3 regions of the Aeromonas oralensis genome follow, and region 3 is predicted to be linked to each of the others. Evidence: riboswitches for the same ligand, from Rfam matches in the RefSeq annotation. Region 3 holds a riboswitch; each other region holds the start of a gene.

Region 1 (4,776 bases), 1.6 Mb from region 3:
GATGTGCCAGTCGGCCACGGCGATCACCTTGCCGGCCAGCGCCGGGTTGGCGAGGGCATAGTCCAGGGTGCCGAGCTCGGCCTCGTAGCTGTAGGAGATGGCCTTCTCCTTGTTGAACTTGACGTTCATGTCCACCAGGCCGTAGCTCTTGGCCACTTCGCTGCCGGTCTGCTCAAAGACCTGGTCACCGAGGAAGGTCTGGGAGGCGGAGACTATCTTGCGCTGGCCGTCGGTCGGCACATAGTCGGTCAGCACCCGGATCGCATCTTCCCGGGCGTAGGAGTTGAAGTCGCCCACCAGCAGCACCTGGCCGGGCAGCTTGCTCACCGCCTCGCCCAGCACCTTGGCGGCGCTGACCCGGAACTCGGTGCACTTGCCCTGCAGATCGGCCGGCTCCTTGCCGTCCAGGTTTTCCAGGCAGCCTGAACCCTTGGACTTCAGATGGTTGACCACCAGGGTCAGCGGATCCTTGCTGCCCTCGACGGTGAAGGTCTGCACCAGGGAGTCACGCTGGGAGGCCTGTTTCTCGACCCCTTTGGCATCCAGGTATTTCTGCACCGGCAGGGTGATGACGTTGGCGTCCCCTTGCGGTGCCAGCTTGGCCGGCCGGTAGATCATGGCCACCATGATGGCGTCGCCACCGAAGTAGTGCTCGCCCTGCAGCAGCGCCTTGGGCAGGGTGACGAAGGCGTACTGCTTGCCCGCCTCTTTCTGCTGGGCGTTGAGGGCCTGTACCAGGTCGCTGATGGCGGAGTGGCTGTCAAAGCCGTTGTTCTCCATCTCCATCAGGCCGAGCAGGTCGGCATCCATCTCGGTGATGGCGTTGACGATCTTGGTGCGCTGCTTCTGGAAATCTTCCAGATTCTTGGCGCCCCGGTTGCAGCCCTTGGCGCTGTCTGCATCCGCCTGATCCTTGCACAGCACGTTGAGGGCACCGCCCACGCTGGAGTGGCTGGTGAAGTAGTTGAGCACGTTGAAGCTGCCGACGCGCAGATCGGTGCCGTCGGCACGGGCCGGGGCGCTCTGGCGGTCGTTGTCGCTGGTGCGCAGCAGATCGCCGGCGGTGATCACCTGATCCTGCGGCACGATCAGCCGGTACTCGTTGTAGCTGTAGCCCACCATGGCGTCCAGATTGACCGGGGCGTCGCCGATGCGCAGGTAACCCTGCTCCGGCTCCCAGGCCGGCAGCCAGGGTAGTTTGCCGTCGGCGGCCTTGAAGTCCGATTCGAGGAACACCCGGTTGCCGGCGTTGGCCTTGGCCAGTGCCTTGGCGGCCTTGCTGTCGGCGTCGTGCAGCTGGGTCGGTTTCATCAGCGGCGCCTGGTGGGAGAGCACCAGGTTGTTGCGCCGGGCGGCGTAGTCATAGCTGAAGTTGCGGCTGATTTTGAGCGCGCTGTCGGCGTCGAGCCGTACCCGCATCCCTTCGTGGCGCTCCAGCGCCCGGGCCAGGGTTTCGTTTTCCAGCACCCGCAGCGGGATGGCGGCCGGGACCGAGCCCTGGGCGACGACCTGCAGGCGCGGGGTGCCGCTGTCAAACACCGGCTTGAGCTGGGTGTGGTTGTAATACTCTTCGACCTTGGCCTCCAGGCAGACTTCGGCACCCGGCTTGATGTCCGGGTACTTGCTGGCGAAGTTCTTGTCGTTCAGGAAGACGAAGATGCCGTCCGAGGTCTGGGGGTTGCCGTCGCCCTGCACATCCAGCAGGTAGAACCCCTTGTTGAGGCTCTCGCCGAGGCCAGAGACCACTGCCTTGACCATGACACTCTGGGGGCTTTCGAACTTGTCGGCGGGAATGAGCGGGCTCTTGTCGCCGCTGCCCTGAATGACCGGGATCGGGGTGAGGGCGCTGTCGGCCGGGCAGCTGAAGCCGGCGGCATAGACGGACGGGGAGGCGAGCGCAAGCCCCACGGCCAGCGACAGCAGGGTACGTGTTCCTTTCATAACTGTTCCTTTTTTATTTTTTGCCAGTGTTTCCATAGCCTTGGCACATCGGCCAAGGGCGCGCATTGTCACATTTCTGGCATGTCATACCAGTGAGCCAACGCACATTACGGGGATACAAATGAGGGCAATGCCGGTTTTTTTGACTTGGCTAACAGTATGAAATTAATGACAAAAGAGTTATTTTGTCACATCAGTGAAAATGTGATCTGGCTGGCATCCACATATTTTTCCTCGAGAATGAAGATTGAGACTCGGCTGGTTGATTCCTATACTCGGCTTGTTCCTCACGGAACCCAGGTAAAGGGCAAACCGGTCGAGATGCCGGGACGCAATGCCTCCGGTCTTCAGATCGCGCGATCCAGATAGCGGGGCTTCCCAGGGTGAGGGTGACGTTTGTGGCAGGTCCATTGCCAGTTGTCTGCGCCCATCACACAGGTTGCGCTTGTTCTTTGCCTTGGTGACCAATGCCAAGACAAAACAAGGAAGATAACAATATGCAACAGACCCTAAGGCCCAGCAGGCTTGCCATGCTGGTGGCTTTGGCTGCCATGCCCGCCTGGGCACAGGCTGCCTATCCCGCCTATCAGGCCGGTACTGCCTACAAGGCCGGCGACATCGTCAGCAACGTCGGCAATCTCTATGAGTGCAAAGAATTTCCCTACTCCGGCTGGTGCGGGGCCTCGCCCTATCACTACGCTCCCGGAGTGGGGGTGGTCTGGGCCGATGCCTGGAAGCTGTATGGCGGGGACGTGCCGCCCCCGGCACTCGGCGTAGCCGTCAGCTCGCCAGCTGCCGGCGCCAGTTTCAACGAGGGGGCCAGCGTCGCGCTGGTGGTGACCCTGAGCGGCCCGGTGACGGCGCTGGTTCGGGTGGAATACCTCATCGACGGCAAGCTGGTCGCCACGGCGAGCGCCTCGCCCTGGAACGGCAGCTGGAGTGCCGCCGGTGTCGGCGCCCATGCCCTCAAGGCACGGGCATTGGATAAAGATGGCAAGGTGCTGAGCGAGGCGGATTCGAGCTTCAACGTCGCCGCCGTGGTGGCGCCGGAGGCGCCCAAGGTGAGCATCAGCAGCCCGGCCAGCGGCGCCAAGGTGACCCTGGGTCGCAGCGTGGCGGTGAGCGGCAACGTCACCGATGCCAACAACGACGTCGCCAGGGTCGAGCTGTTCGTCGATGGCAAGAAGGTGGGTGAAGACACCAGTGCCCCCTGGCAGGTGAACTGGACGCCCCAGAGCAAGGGGCTGGCCGGCCTCAAGCTGGTGGCGACCGACAAGGAGAACCTGAGCGGCGAATCGAGCCAGGTCGACGTACAGGTGGAAGAGGCAGCCCTGCCGCCCACCGGTGGCAACCTCTCCTGCGACATTCGCCAGATCTACCGCCCGGACGGTTACGAGTGCATGGGGGATGATCACGCCCGTCGGGTCATCGGTTATTTCACCTCCTGGCGTACCGGCAAGAACGGCTTGCCCTCCTATCTGGTGAGCGACATCCCCTGGGACAAGATCACCCACATCAACTACGCTTTCGCGGCGGTGGACGAGCAGAGCCACACCATCAAGGTGGACGACTCGGCGACCAAGATGACCTGGGACGGCGTGCCGGGTGCCGAGATGGATCCGGAGTTTGCCTACAAGGGCCACTTCAACCTGCTGTCGAAGTACAAGAAGCAGTATCCGGACGTGAAGACCCTGATCTCGGTGGGGGGCTGGGCCGATACCCGCGGCTTCTATACCGCTACCACCAAGGGTGACTGCTCGGTCAACAATGACGGCATCAACGCCTTTGCCAACTCGGCGGTGAGCTTCATCCGTCAGTACGGCTTTGACGGGGTCGACGTCGACTACGAATACCCCACCTCCATGAAGGATGCGGGCAACCCCAATGACTTCCCGCTATCCAACCAGTGCCGCGGCAAGCTGTTTGCCAACTACAAGGTGCTGATGCAGACCCTGCGCAACAAGCTCGACAGCGCCGGCAGCGAGGATGGTCGCAAGTACATGCTGACCATCGCCTCGCCGGCCTCGGCCTACCTGCTGCGCGGCATGGAGAACTTCCAGGTCACCCAGTACCTCGACTACGTCAACCTGATGACCTACGACTTCCACGGCGCCTGGAACAACTTCGTCGGTCACAACGCGGCCCTGTTTGACAACAAGGCTGATGCCGAACTTGCCCACTGGGGCGTCTATACCCAGAGCCAGTTTGGCGGCATCGGCTACCTCAACGCGGCCTGGTCTGCCCACTACTTCCGTGGCGCCCTGGCGGCCGGCAAGATCAACGTGGGCGTGCCTTACTACACCCGCGGCTGGCAAGGGGTCAGCGGTGGCACCCACGGCCTGGCCGGCAAGGCAGCCCTGCCGAGCCAGAGCGATTGTCAGCCGGGCACCGGTGGCAGCACCATTCCGTGCGGCAACGGGGCGGTCGGCATCGACAACATCTGGCACGATCTCGACAAGAACGGCAAGGAGATCGGCGGTGGCGCCGTGCCCATGTGGCATGCCAAGAACCTGGAGAACGCCGCCAGCCTGGGTATCACCACCATGCCGAGCTACGGCCAGGCCTGGGGGCTGGATCCCAACAACCCGGCCCACGTGATGCAGGGCAAGTACGTGCGTTACTACGATGACAAGGCGCAGGCGCCTTGGCTGTGGAACGAAGAGAAGAAGGTGTTCCTCTCCACCGAAGATGAAGAGTCCATGGGCCACAAGCTTGACTACATCATCAAGCGGGGCCTGGGCGGGGTCATGTTCTGGGAGATGGCGGGTGACTACGCCTTCGATCCGGCCAAGAACGAGTACGGCATGGGCAGCATGCTGACCACGCTCGCCTACG
Region 2 (4,776 bases), 1.1 Mb from region 3:
CGATCTCAATGCTGGGACCATGGATCAGTATCAGGCGCGAGCAAGGCGTGATGAGATCGCGAGGGAAGCGGATTTCTACGGTGCGATGGATGGAGCGTCCAAATTCGTGCGTGGTGATGCCATTGCCGGTCTGCTGGTACTCATCATCAACCTGGTTGGCGGTTTGGCCATCGGTATCTTCCAGCACTCTCTGCCAGTTGCTGAGGCGTTCCAGAGCTATGCACTGCTCACTATCGGTGATGGTCTGGTTGCCCAGATCCCCTCCCTGCTGATGTCCACTGCGGCGGCCATCATAGTGACCCGGGTCAGTGATGAAGGAGAGATGTCTGATCAGGTGGGTCAGCAGATCCTGGCATCGCCCCGGGTAATCTACACTGCGGCTGCCATCATGCTGATCCTGGGTCTGGTACCCGGTATGCCCATGCTGGCATTCCTCAGCTTCGCGGCCGTACTGGCCTGGGCTGGCTGGAGCGTGAGCAAGCGTCGGGCCAATGAACCGGATCTGGATGCCGCGCAAGAATTGACTCGTCAGCTGGTTCAGCCGGAACCGCAGGGGCTGGAGTGGCAGGATTTGCTGCCGGTGGATGCGGTTGCCATTGAACTGGGTTATCGACTGGTACCACTGGCTGAGGCCGACAAGGGGGCAGAATTGCTGGCTCGGGTGCGGGGCATTCGTAAAACCTTGTCAGAGCAGTATGGTTTTCTGCTGCCCGAAATCCGGGTACGTGACAACCTGCAACTGCAGCCGGATCAATACCGGATCAAGCTGTCAGGTGTAGGGCTGGCGACCGGTAACGTGGATTGCCAGCGACTGATGGCGATCAGCAGTGGTGAAACCTATGGTGCGCTGGACGGTGAGCTGACCCAGGATCCGGCCTATGGCATGAGTGCAGTCTGGATCTCGCCTGAGAACAAGGCCAAGGCGCTGAACCTGGGCTATTCGGTGGTCGATTCTGCGACAGTCATCGCCACTCATGCAAGCAAGCTGCTCAGGGAGCAATTGGATGGGTTGTTCGGTCATGACGAGGTCGGCAAGCTCGGCCAGCACCTGGCTACCCAGTCTCCCCGTCTGGCGGAAGAACTGAATCTGGCGCTGACCCAAATGCAGCAATTGCGAGTTTTTCGTCAACTGCTCAAGGAGCAGATCAGCCTGACCGATATCCGCACCATTGCCACTACCTTGCTGGATGCGAGTGAGTTAACCAAGGATCCGGTTCTGCTGGCCTCCGATGTGCGTTGTGCGCTCAAGCGCCAGATTGTCAGACAGGCCATCGGCAACCGGGATGTACTGGCCACCTTTACGCTGGATGATCGGCTGGAGCAAACCTTGCTGGCGGCCATGAACCAGTCCCAGCAGCAAGGCAAGATCCAGCTGGACAGTTTTCCGGTTGATCCCCAGTTGCTGGCGCAATTGCAGCAAAACATGCCGCTGGTGAAGGAGCAATTGCAACAGCAGGGACATGCTCCCGTGCTGGTGGTCATGCCTCAACTTCGCCCCCTGATGGCACGTTATGCCCGTTCATTTTCAAAAGGCCTCAAAGTGCTCTCTTATAATGAAATTCCGGAGGATTTACGGGTGGAAGTTATTGGTACCTTGGGCTGAAGCGGAACTGCCATGTTAATGAACTGACGGGAAGATGATATTCCGCATATCTACTTGAATTGTCATTGGAAGCCGTTATGATGTGACTGTTTTTGACGCACTTGATGTTAAAAATAAATAACAAATATAACAATTCACATGTGCCATGCAGCTCCCACCGAATAGGTGGTGCTGCCTTGTCCCAATACGGACAGTCGCATGATAAAGGCAAACTGAACTGAAAAGTCAGGACGCAAAGCCTCCGGTCTAATAGCAGGAATGCTAATGATAGCGGGGTTACCAAGGCCATTGTCACCGCCTTGATATCACTTCTCACCCAATAGATGACGTCTTTTTTGGCGCCTTTTGGGGATGGTGCGCTTTTATTTTTGACACATCAGTTCTGTTGATTGGTTTGTCCACAATCACGGGTTCGGGTTCCTATGCTTTCGGATTTATCTACTAAAAAAAACTCAAGGCCAATCGCTATTGAGAGTGCTCCCCATTTGTTATTGATTGGCTCTTCGTTATCAAATGGAAACGATATTGCAGGAATATTGTTGGCCCATGGCTATAACATTTCCTGTGTTGATTCCATCAGCAAATCAAAATTAATTCTCGCTGATAATTCAGTTAATCTGATCCTGCTCGATATGGATGCCATGACCGAAGCCGGTCCGCAATTGGTACATGATTTCAGTGGTACTGATTGCCTGGTGTTGGTCAACGAACATCAAGCCTATCTTGCGGCGGAAGCGATGCGGGCGGGGGCCATCGACTACATCATCAAACCCTTCAGTGGCCAGCAGATGGTTGATGCGGTGAAGGGGGCGCTGCGTTTGCGTCAATCCATTCCCAATCTGATCGCTGTCTCCGCCATGAGCCTGCAGGTACTGCAACTGGCCCGCCGCGCGGCCAAGACCCCTGCCACCATTCTGATTGGTGGTGAGTCCGGTACCGGCAAGGAGCGATTGGCCCGTTATATCCACGATATGTCCAGCCGGTCCGGTCGACCATTCGTTGCCATCAACTGCGCAGCTATCCCCGAATCCATGCTCGAGTCCATTTTGTTTGGTCACAATAAGGGCGCGTTTACCGGTGCAACGGGAGCCCAAGCCGGGAAATTCGAGCAGGCCCAGGGAGGCACGCTGTTGCTCGACGAAATCTCCGAACTGCCGTTGACGCTGCAGGCAAAATTGCTGCGGGTCTTGCAGGAGAAAGAAGTTGAACGGCTCGGCAGCCACCAAACCATTTCGCTGGATGTCCGGATCATCGCTGCCAGCAACAAGGATCTACGTACCCTCGTCACGGCAGGTCAGTTTCGGGAAGATCTGTTTTACCGCCTTGATGTGTTGCCCATGAGCTGGCCTGCATTGCGCGAGCGCCCCGACGACATATTGCCGCTGGCGGAATACTTCATTGAACGGCATGCCCCGCAGCAGGGCTATCGCCTCAGTGAAAATGCGCGCAAGCAACTGCTGACATACGGCTGGCCCGGCAATGTCAGGGAGTTGGACAATGTCATACAACGTTCATTAATCATGGCTCGCGGATTGCATATTCAGGCCGTCGATTTGATGCTGCCCAGTTACACCATTGAATCCGACGATGCGTTGCCGGAAGTGCTTTCCGCCCCGGAAGGGCTGAGTGAGACTCGCCGCTACGCAGAATTTCAATTTGTACTAGAGACCTTGCGCCGCTTTCGCGGCCATCGGACCCGCACGGCTGAAGCCCTTGGGATGACGACCCGGGCACTGAGATACAAGCTGGCGGCCATGCGTGAGCAGGGCATAGATATTGAGCAGCAGCTTCAAAACTAAGGGATAAACCGAGTGAAGATTGAAATGATGTCATCACAGGTGACGCTCTTGCAGCAGATGCAGGAGATGCAGCGAGTCGCCAGCCAAACCCCTGTTATCGAATCAAATGATGTCTCGAACGTATCATTCGGTGACGCCATGCGCGATGTGGTTGGCCGGGTCAACGAACAACAAAATATCGCCTCACGGCTGATGACTGCCGTGGATGCGGGTCAGAGCGATGATCTGGTTGGTGCCATGGTCGCCAGCCAGAAAGCGGGCCTCAGTTTCTCCGCCCTCATGCAGGTGCGAAACAAGCTGATGACCGGTTTCGACGACATTATGCGTATGCCACTCTGAGGTAAGTGATGACTGAACTGGTAACGTCCCCGCAAGGGGCTTCGGATTCCTTCAGAACACGCGTCCAGGAGGGGTTGCGCAACTGGCGCAGTCTGTCCCGTGACAACAAATCCATCCTGACCATAGCGCTGCTCGCCGCCATCGTGGCGGGCACCATCGTGGTGATCCTGTGGACCTCCAGCAAGAACTACGTCCCTCTTTACGGCAAGCAGGAGTTGTATGACACGGCCAACATCATGGAGATGTTGGAAAAAGAGCAGGTGCCATTCAGGCTGGAGAAGAGCTCCGGTCAGATCCTGGTGCCAGAAAATCAGCTGGCCCATGTGCGCATGGCGCTGGCGGCCAGAGGGGTAAGGGCCGCCATGCCCGCTGGTCTGGAAGGACTGGACAATGTGACCGGCCTCGGGACCAGCGAGTTCATGGAGGGAGCCCGTTACCGGCATGCGCTGGAAGGGGAGCTGGCGAGAACCATCATTTCTCTGGATGCGGTGCGCAGTGCCCGCGTGCATCTGGCGATCCCCAAGCGGACACTGTTCGTCGGCCGGGATGAAGAGAAGCCCAGTGCGTCCGTCATGCTGGACCTGCAGCCTGGTCAGGCCATGGAGCCTGGACAGGTTGAAGCGATCGCCAACCTGGTCGCTGGCAGCATCTCCGGCATGAAGCCGGGGGCGGTGACCATAGTGGATCAAGCTGGTCAGCTGCTGAGCGCCGAACTGGGAGACAAGGCTGGCTTTGGCAAGCAGAGCGTGCAGCAGATGGAGTATGTACGCAAGCTGGAGCAGTACATCCGTCAGCGCGCCAACGACATGCTCTATCCCATGCTGGGCACCGGCAACTTCAGGGTACAGATTGCTGCCGACGTGAACTTCAACGCGGTAGAGGAGACCCAGCAGCAGCTGGATCCACAGGGCGTGGTCACCAAGGAGTCCAGCAAGTCGGACAAAACCATCGATGCGTTGGCATTGGGGATCCCCGGCGCCTTGTCCAATCGCCCGCCCGAAACGACGCCCAAGACTGAACAACCAGCCCAGAATC
Region 3 (4,776 bases):
GCCGAGCGGGAGCTGACCCTGGCGGCGCTGGCGCACTGGCCCATCATCACCTATCAGGCCGGCCTGACCGGGCGGGCGCGGGTGGACGAGGCGTTTGCCGAGGCGGGCATCGCTCCGCAGATCCTGCTGACCGCGCAGGACTCCGACGTCATCAAGACCTATGTCGAGCTGGAGATGGGGGTGGGCATACTGGCGGACATGGCGTTCGATACCCAGCGCGACAAGGGACTGGTGCAGCTGGACGGCAGCCGGCTGTTCGCGCCCCACACCGCCTGGATCGGTCTCAAGCAGGGGCAGTTCCAGCACAACTTCGCCTGGCAGTTCATCCAGCTCTGCAACCCTGAGCTGGCGCTGGCGGACATTCAGGCCCGCGCCATGGGCAGCGAGGCGGCCATCGATTTCCAGATCTGAGGTGGTGCACCAGAAAAAACGGGGAGCCTGTGGCTCCCCGTTTTGTTGATGGTGTGATGCTGTGCCTGCGGCTCAGTTCACCGGGATCCAGGCATCCTGCCAATTGGTGCCGACCCCGGGTTCATACTGGGTGGCACTGGCCGACCACTGGCTGCACCAGCCGCGATAGGGGAAGGGCTTGCACTGGTAGACCTTGCCGTTCTTGGGCTGCAGCACCTTGGTGCCGTCGGTGTAGGACTTGAGCCCGTCCGGGAAGGTGAACTGGTAGTCACCGCCGGCGGCCGGATCCTTGAGCATCAGATCCAGAGTCTGCTGCACCGCATCGCCACCGGCCTTGGGTTTGCCCTCGATCACCAGCTGGTGGTGACCGGCGCTGAGCCCGGTCAGCGGCATGGTGAAGCTGTGAGTGCTGTCCTTGATGTCGGCGCTGGTCTGCCCCTTGGCGGCCCCACCGTGATCATACAGGGTGTTGGTGACGGTCAGATCGCCCTCGGCGGCCACGGTAAAGTTGAGGGTGAGTTTGCCCTCGTCGAGCAGGTAGTCGCTCTCCAGGCCGCTCACGCTGACGCCGTTGCTCACCGGCGGCTGCTGTTGCTCGAGCTGGATCTCGACCCGCTCCAGTGCGCTGCCCGCCTTGAAGTAGACCGGGTTCTGGCCGTAGACGGGGTTGAACTGGCCTTCGCCGCTCTGCTGGCCGGCCCGGATCAGACTCTGCTCTGCATTGATCTTGCTCGCCAGAGCGTGGGTCCAGTTGTTCTTCTGGCCCTGCTCCGGGCTGGCGATGGTCAGCTCGGTCTGCAGATCGGGGCGTACGCCATTGGCATCGAACACCAGGGTTCTGGCCTTGTCGCCGACCGCCAGCTCGGTGGAAGGGTAGATGGTGCCGCCCTGGCTCCAGGCCAGCGGTGGCTGGGTGCCGCCCTTGAAGTTGGCGTCGATCACGTTATAGAAGCTGTTGCTGGTGTCCCCCACTTCCCACACCCCCAGGATCACCTGATAGCCGGTGCGCTGGGGCAGGTTGCACTGGTGGGTGACCTGCTTGGGCGGCTGGGTCATGTTGCCGTCCACTACGCAGAAAGGGGTGAGCTCGAAGGCGGCGCGGGTCAGCGGCTGGTTCGGATTCCAGTCCTGCTTGGTGAGGTAGTAGCGCCAGTTGCGGGTGACGTGGTTGGCGGTGAAGGTCCAGCTGATGGAGAAGGGGCCGGCCTGTACCTCGCGGCGGGTCCAGCGGTCGCTGGTCTGGGCGTTCAGCTCGCCCCAGCTGGCGCTGCCAGCCGAGGCGATCTGGCCGTCGGCAGGCCCACCATTCGGGAAGCCCGAGGGGCCTTCCACGCTCTGGGGCTCCCATTGCACCGCGCCGCACTGGCTGTTGCCGCCGGTCTTGCACAGGTAGTTGCGCGATTCCGGCTGGCTGATATAGCCGTGGGCGAACACGCTGCCACTGACCAGCAAGGCCAGCGTTGCAGCGACGTGATTGAGTTGGATTTTTGCTGCCATACATTCCTCTGTTCGACAGATGTGGGCAGTCAACTTGGCAGGGGTTTCCCCCGAAACACTCTGTTGCAGCCCCGCTATCTTTGACGAGATGTCTTTAGACCGGAGGCTTTGCGTCCTGGCCTTTCGACCAGTTTGCCAAATGACTATTGAAGGGTCATGGTGTCGCGCTTGGCGACAACCCATCATGACTATTTTTGATTAAATAATTAAGTGTAAATCTTTACAGCTTGACCTCATCGGAGTAGAGCAAACACTTAACTATTTGTTTTTAAATGGATGATAACTGAGCGTTGCCATATTAATGTCGTCGAACAGGCCGACAAGATGCAAAAAATCGGCATTTTTCATCAATGAAGAACGCCCCCGTCAGCCGGGCTGACGGGGGCGTGTGTTGCGACAGGGCAGGACGGATCAGTGGCGAGCGCGAGGGCGTTCGGCCGGGCTCACCTGCCGATGCAGAGGGGCGAGCCGCTGCTCAAGCTGCTGGTCGATGGCGCTGCCGAGTTTGAATACCGCCAGCCGCTCGTCCAGGCTGCGCGAAAGTCCGGCCAGCAGCTCGCTCTCCTGGGCCAGCTGGGAGGCAGACTGGGACATCTCCAGCGCCGAGTCGTTGATGCCGCTGACATTGCGGTTCATGTCCTCCGCCACCATGCTCTGCTGCTCCGCCGCGGTCGCTATCTGGGTCGCCATGTCGCTGACGTGCTGGATATGGTTGACGATGAGGGAGAGATCCTGGCCTGCCTTCTCCGACTGGCTGACACTGCTCTCCGCCAGCTTGCGGCTGGCGTCCATGGCGCTGGCGGCGGTCACCGCCCGCTGTTGCAGCTGGGCGATGGTGCTCTGGATCTCCTCTGTGGACTGGCGGGTGCGGCTGGCCAGCTGGCGCACCTCGTCGGCCACCACGGCAAAACCGCGGCCCTGCTCGCCGGCACGGGCCGCCTCGATGGCGGCGTTGAGGGCCAGCAGGTTGGTCTGCTCCGAGATGGCGCTGATGACCGCCGTCACCTCGCTTATCTGCATCACCCCCTCCTTGAGCTGGTTGACCTGCAGGGTAGCCTGCTCCACCTCGGTGGCCAGCGCCTGGATGCCGTGCACGCTGGCGTGCACGTCACGGTTGCCAAGGCCGGCTTCGCTGGTGGCGTCCTGGGTGTCGCGGGCGGTGTTCTCGGCGTGCCCTGCCACGTCTGCGATGGTGGCGCTCATCTCGTTCATGGCGGTGGCGAGCTGGGCCAGCTGATCTCGCTGGCTGTTGACCGCCTGGTTGGTCTGCTCGGCGGAGGCGGCGATGCGCAGGGCTGCATCCGCCACGTTGCGGGCCCCCTGGCTCGCCTCCAGCAGAGCACGGCGAATGGCGTTGAGCCCCTGATTAGTGCAGCTGGCGACGGCGCCCAGCTCATCCTTGCCGTGCACCGGGATGCTCACCACCAGATCGCCGGCGGCCACCTGTTGCATGGCCCGGTTGATCTCGGCCAGCGGATTGACGATGGAGCGGCTGATGGCAAAGCCCAGCAGCCCCATCAGCAGGGTAACCAGCAAGGTAGCGCCCCCCATCAGCTGATACTGGGACCAGATGGTGGCCTGGATGTCCTGCAGCAACACACCGGAGCCGAGGATCCAGCCCCAGGGCTGATAACCGGCCACCAGCGACATCTTCTGGGCCGCCTCGCCGGAGGGGGAGATCCACTTGTATTCCAGCCGGCCGCTGTGGCCCCCTTTGCCGAGATCCACCATCTGCTGCCAGTGGACGCCGGCGGTGGCGGTGCCGCTCTCGCCCATCTGCTGGCCGACCAGCTCGGGCCTGACGGGGTGCACCACCATCCGGCGGTTCTCGTCCAGCACGAACAGGTAGTTGTCGCCGTCAAAGCGCATGCTGTTGAGCATGGCCTTGGCTTCGGCCTGGGCCTGAGGGGCCGGCAGGGTGGCAGCCAGCGTCTGGATCCGGCTCATGGCCAGGTCCAGCACGGCCTGCAGCCTGGCTTCCCGTTCACTCATCAGGTTGCGATGCAGGGCACTGGCCGAGATGAGCAGCAGTGCGATGAAACCGATCAGCGCCAGTGAGAGCAACAGCATCAGTTTGCGGCTCACGGCAATATCACCGAGCTTGAACATAGTCTCTTCCTTAACTTTCCCGTGCGGGTCTGGTGGTGGCCAGTCCGTCGGCTGGCCCTGATTATTTTGTTATTAACATTTAATTAACTTTCAATGGCTTGGGGCTATAAAACGCCAATTGAGCAGTTTGACAATCAGTATAGCCAGCAGACAGAAACCCTCGCTTTTGATAGCGTGATGGCGCGCATCCCGGCGCACTATTTGTCTGCTCAATTTGCAGAAAATGTGAATGAGTTGGCATTTCACCAAAAAGGAGTGGGCGCCCTCGCGGCCGCCCCATAACAAGAGGGAAGTTATGAGTTCCATTGCCAGGAATTATCTCAACCAGCTCAACGCCGACTACCTGCAGGTACACAAGCGCAAGGAGGATCTGTTCTGGTCCACCTACATGGGCACCAGCGACGATCAGGCCGGCTTCACCGCTGCCGAGCAGGCCTACAAGGCGTTCTGCGCCGATCCGGCGCGCCTGCCGGTACTGCGGCAGATGCAGGCCCAGGCCGAGGAGACCGAGCTCAAGCGCGGTCTGGGGGGCTGGATCGCCTTCTTCGAGTGCAACGTCATCGAAGATCCTCAGGCCGCCGCCCTGATGGACGAACTGGTGGCCGCCGAGGCGGCGCTGTTTGCCCGCCGCCGGGAGCTTAAGCTGACCTTGCTGGACGAGCAGGGCCGGCAGGTGGCCGGCAGCCTGCCCGCCGCCAGCACGGCGCTGGCCGCCAGTAGCGACGAGGCGGTGCGCCAAAGTGCGCTCGCCATGTTCCA

The links. Region 3 has a riboswitch for cyclic di-GMP ahead of gbpA (N-acetylglucosamine-binding protein GbpA). Riboswitches for the same ligand answer to the same signal wherever they lie in the genome.
Region 1: linked by a shared signal. The riboswitch ahead of ACPDZI_RS17015 (glycosyl hydrolase family 18 protein) and the one ahead of gbpA (N-acetylglucosamine-binding protein GbpA) in region 3 are both predicted to bind cyclic di-GMP.
Region 2: linked by a shared signal. The riboswitch ahead of lafK (lateral flagellar response regulator transcription factor LafK) and the one ahead of gbpA (N-acetylglucosamine-binding protein GbpA) in region 3 are both predicted to bind cyclic di-GMP.

What each region holds. Positions count from the first base shown of each region.
Region 1 is NZ_CP187186.1:3,675,483-3,680,258, reverse strand. Features, by position in the region: gene ACPDZI_RS17020 (ExeM/NucH family extracellular endonuclease) at 1-1,941, opposite strand, end outside; cyclic di-GMP riboswitch class I at 2,238-2,323, shown strand; gene ACPDZI_RS17015 (glycosyl hydrolase family 18 protein) at 2,472-4,776, shown strand, end outside.
Region 2 is NZ_CP187186.1:4,179,469-4,184,244, reverse strand. Features, by position in the region: partial or broken gene lfhA (lateral flagellar biosynthesis protein LfhA) at 1-1,603, shown strand, start outside; cyclic di-GMP riboswitch class I at 1,800-1,887, shown strand; gene lafK (lateral flagellar response regulator transcription factor LafK) at 2,026-3,402, shown strand; gene lfiE (lateral flagellar hook-basal body complex protein LfiE) at 3,415-3,741, shown strand; gene fliFL (lateral flagellar M-ring protein FliFL) at 3,759-4,776, shown strand, end outside.
Region 3 is NZ_CP187186.1:483,828-488,603, forward strand. Features, by position in the region: gene cbl (HTH-type transcriptional regulator Cbl) at 1-411, shown strand, start outside; gene gbpA (N-acetylglucosamine-binding protein GbpA) at 484-1,908, opposite strand; cyclic di-GMP riboswitch class I at 1,970-2,055, opposite strand; gene ACPDZI_RS02410 (methyl-accepting chemotaxis protein) at 2,320-4,017, opposite strand; gene ACPDZI_RS02415 (M3 family metallopeptidase) at 4,313-4,776, shown strand, end outside.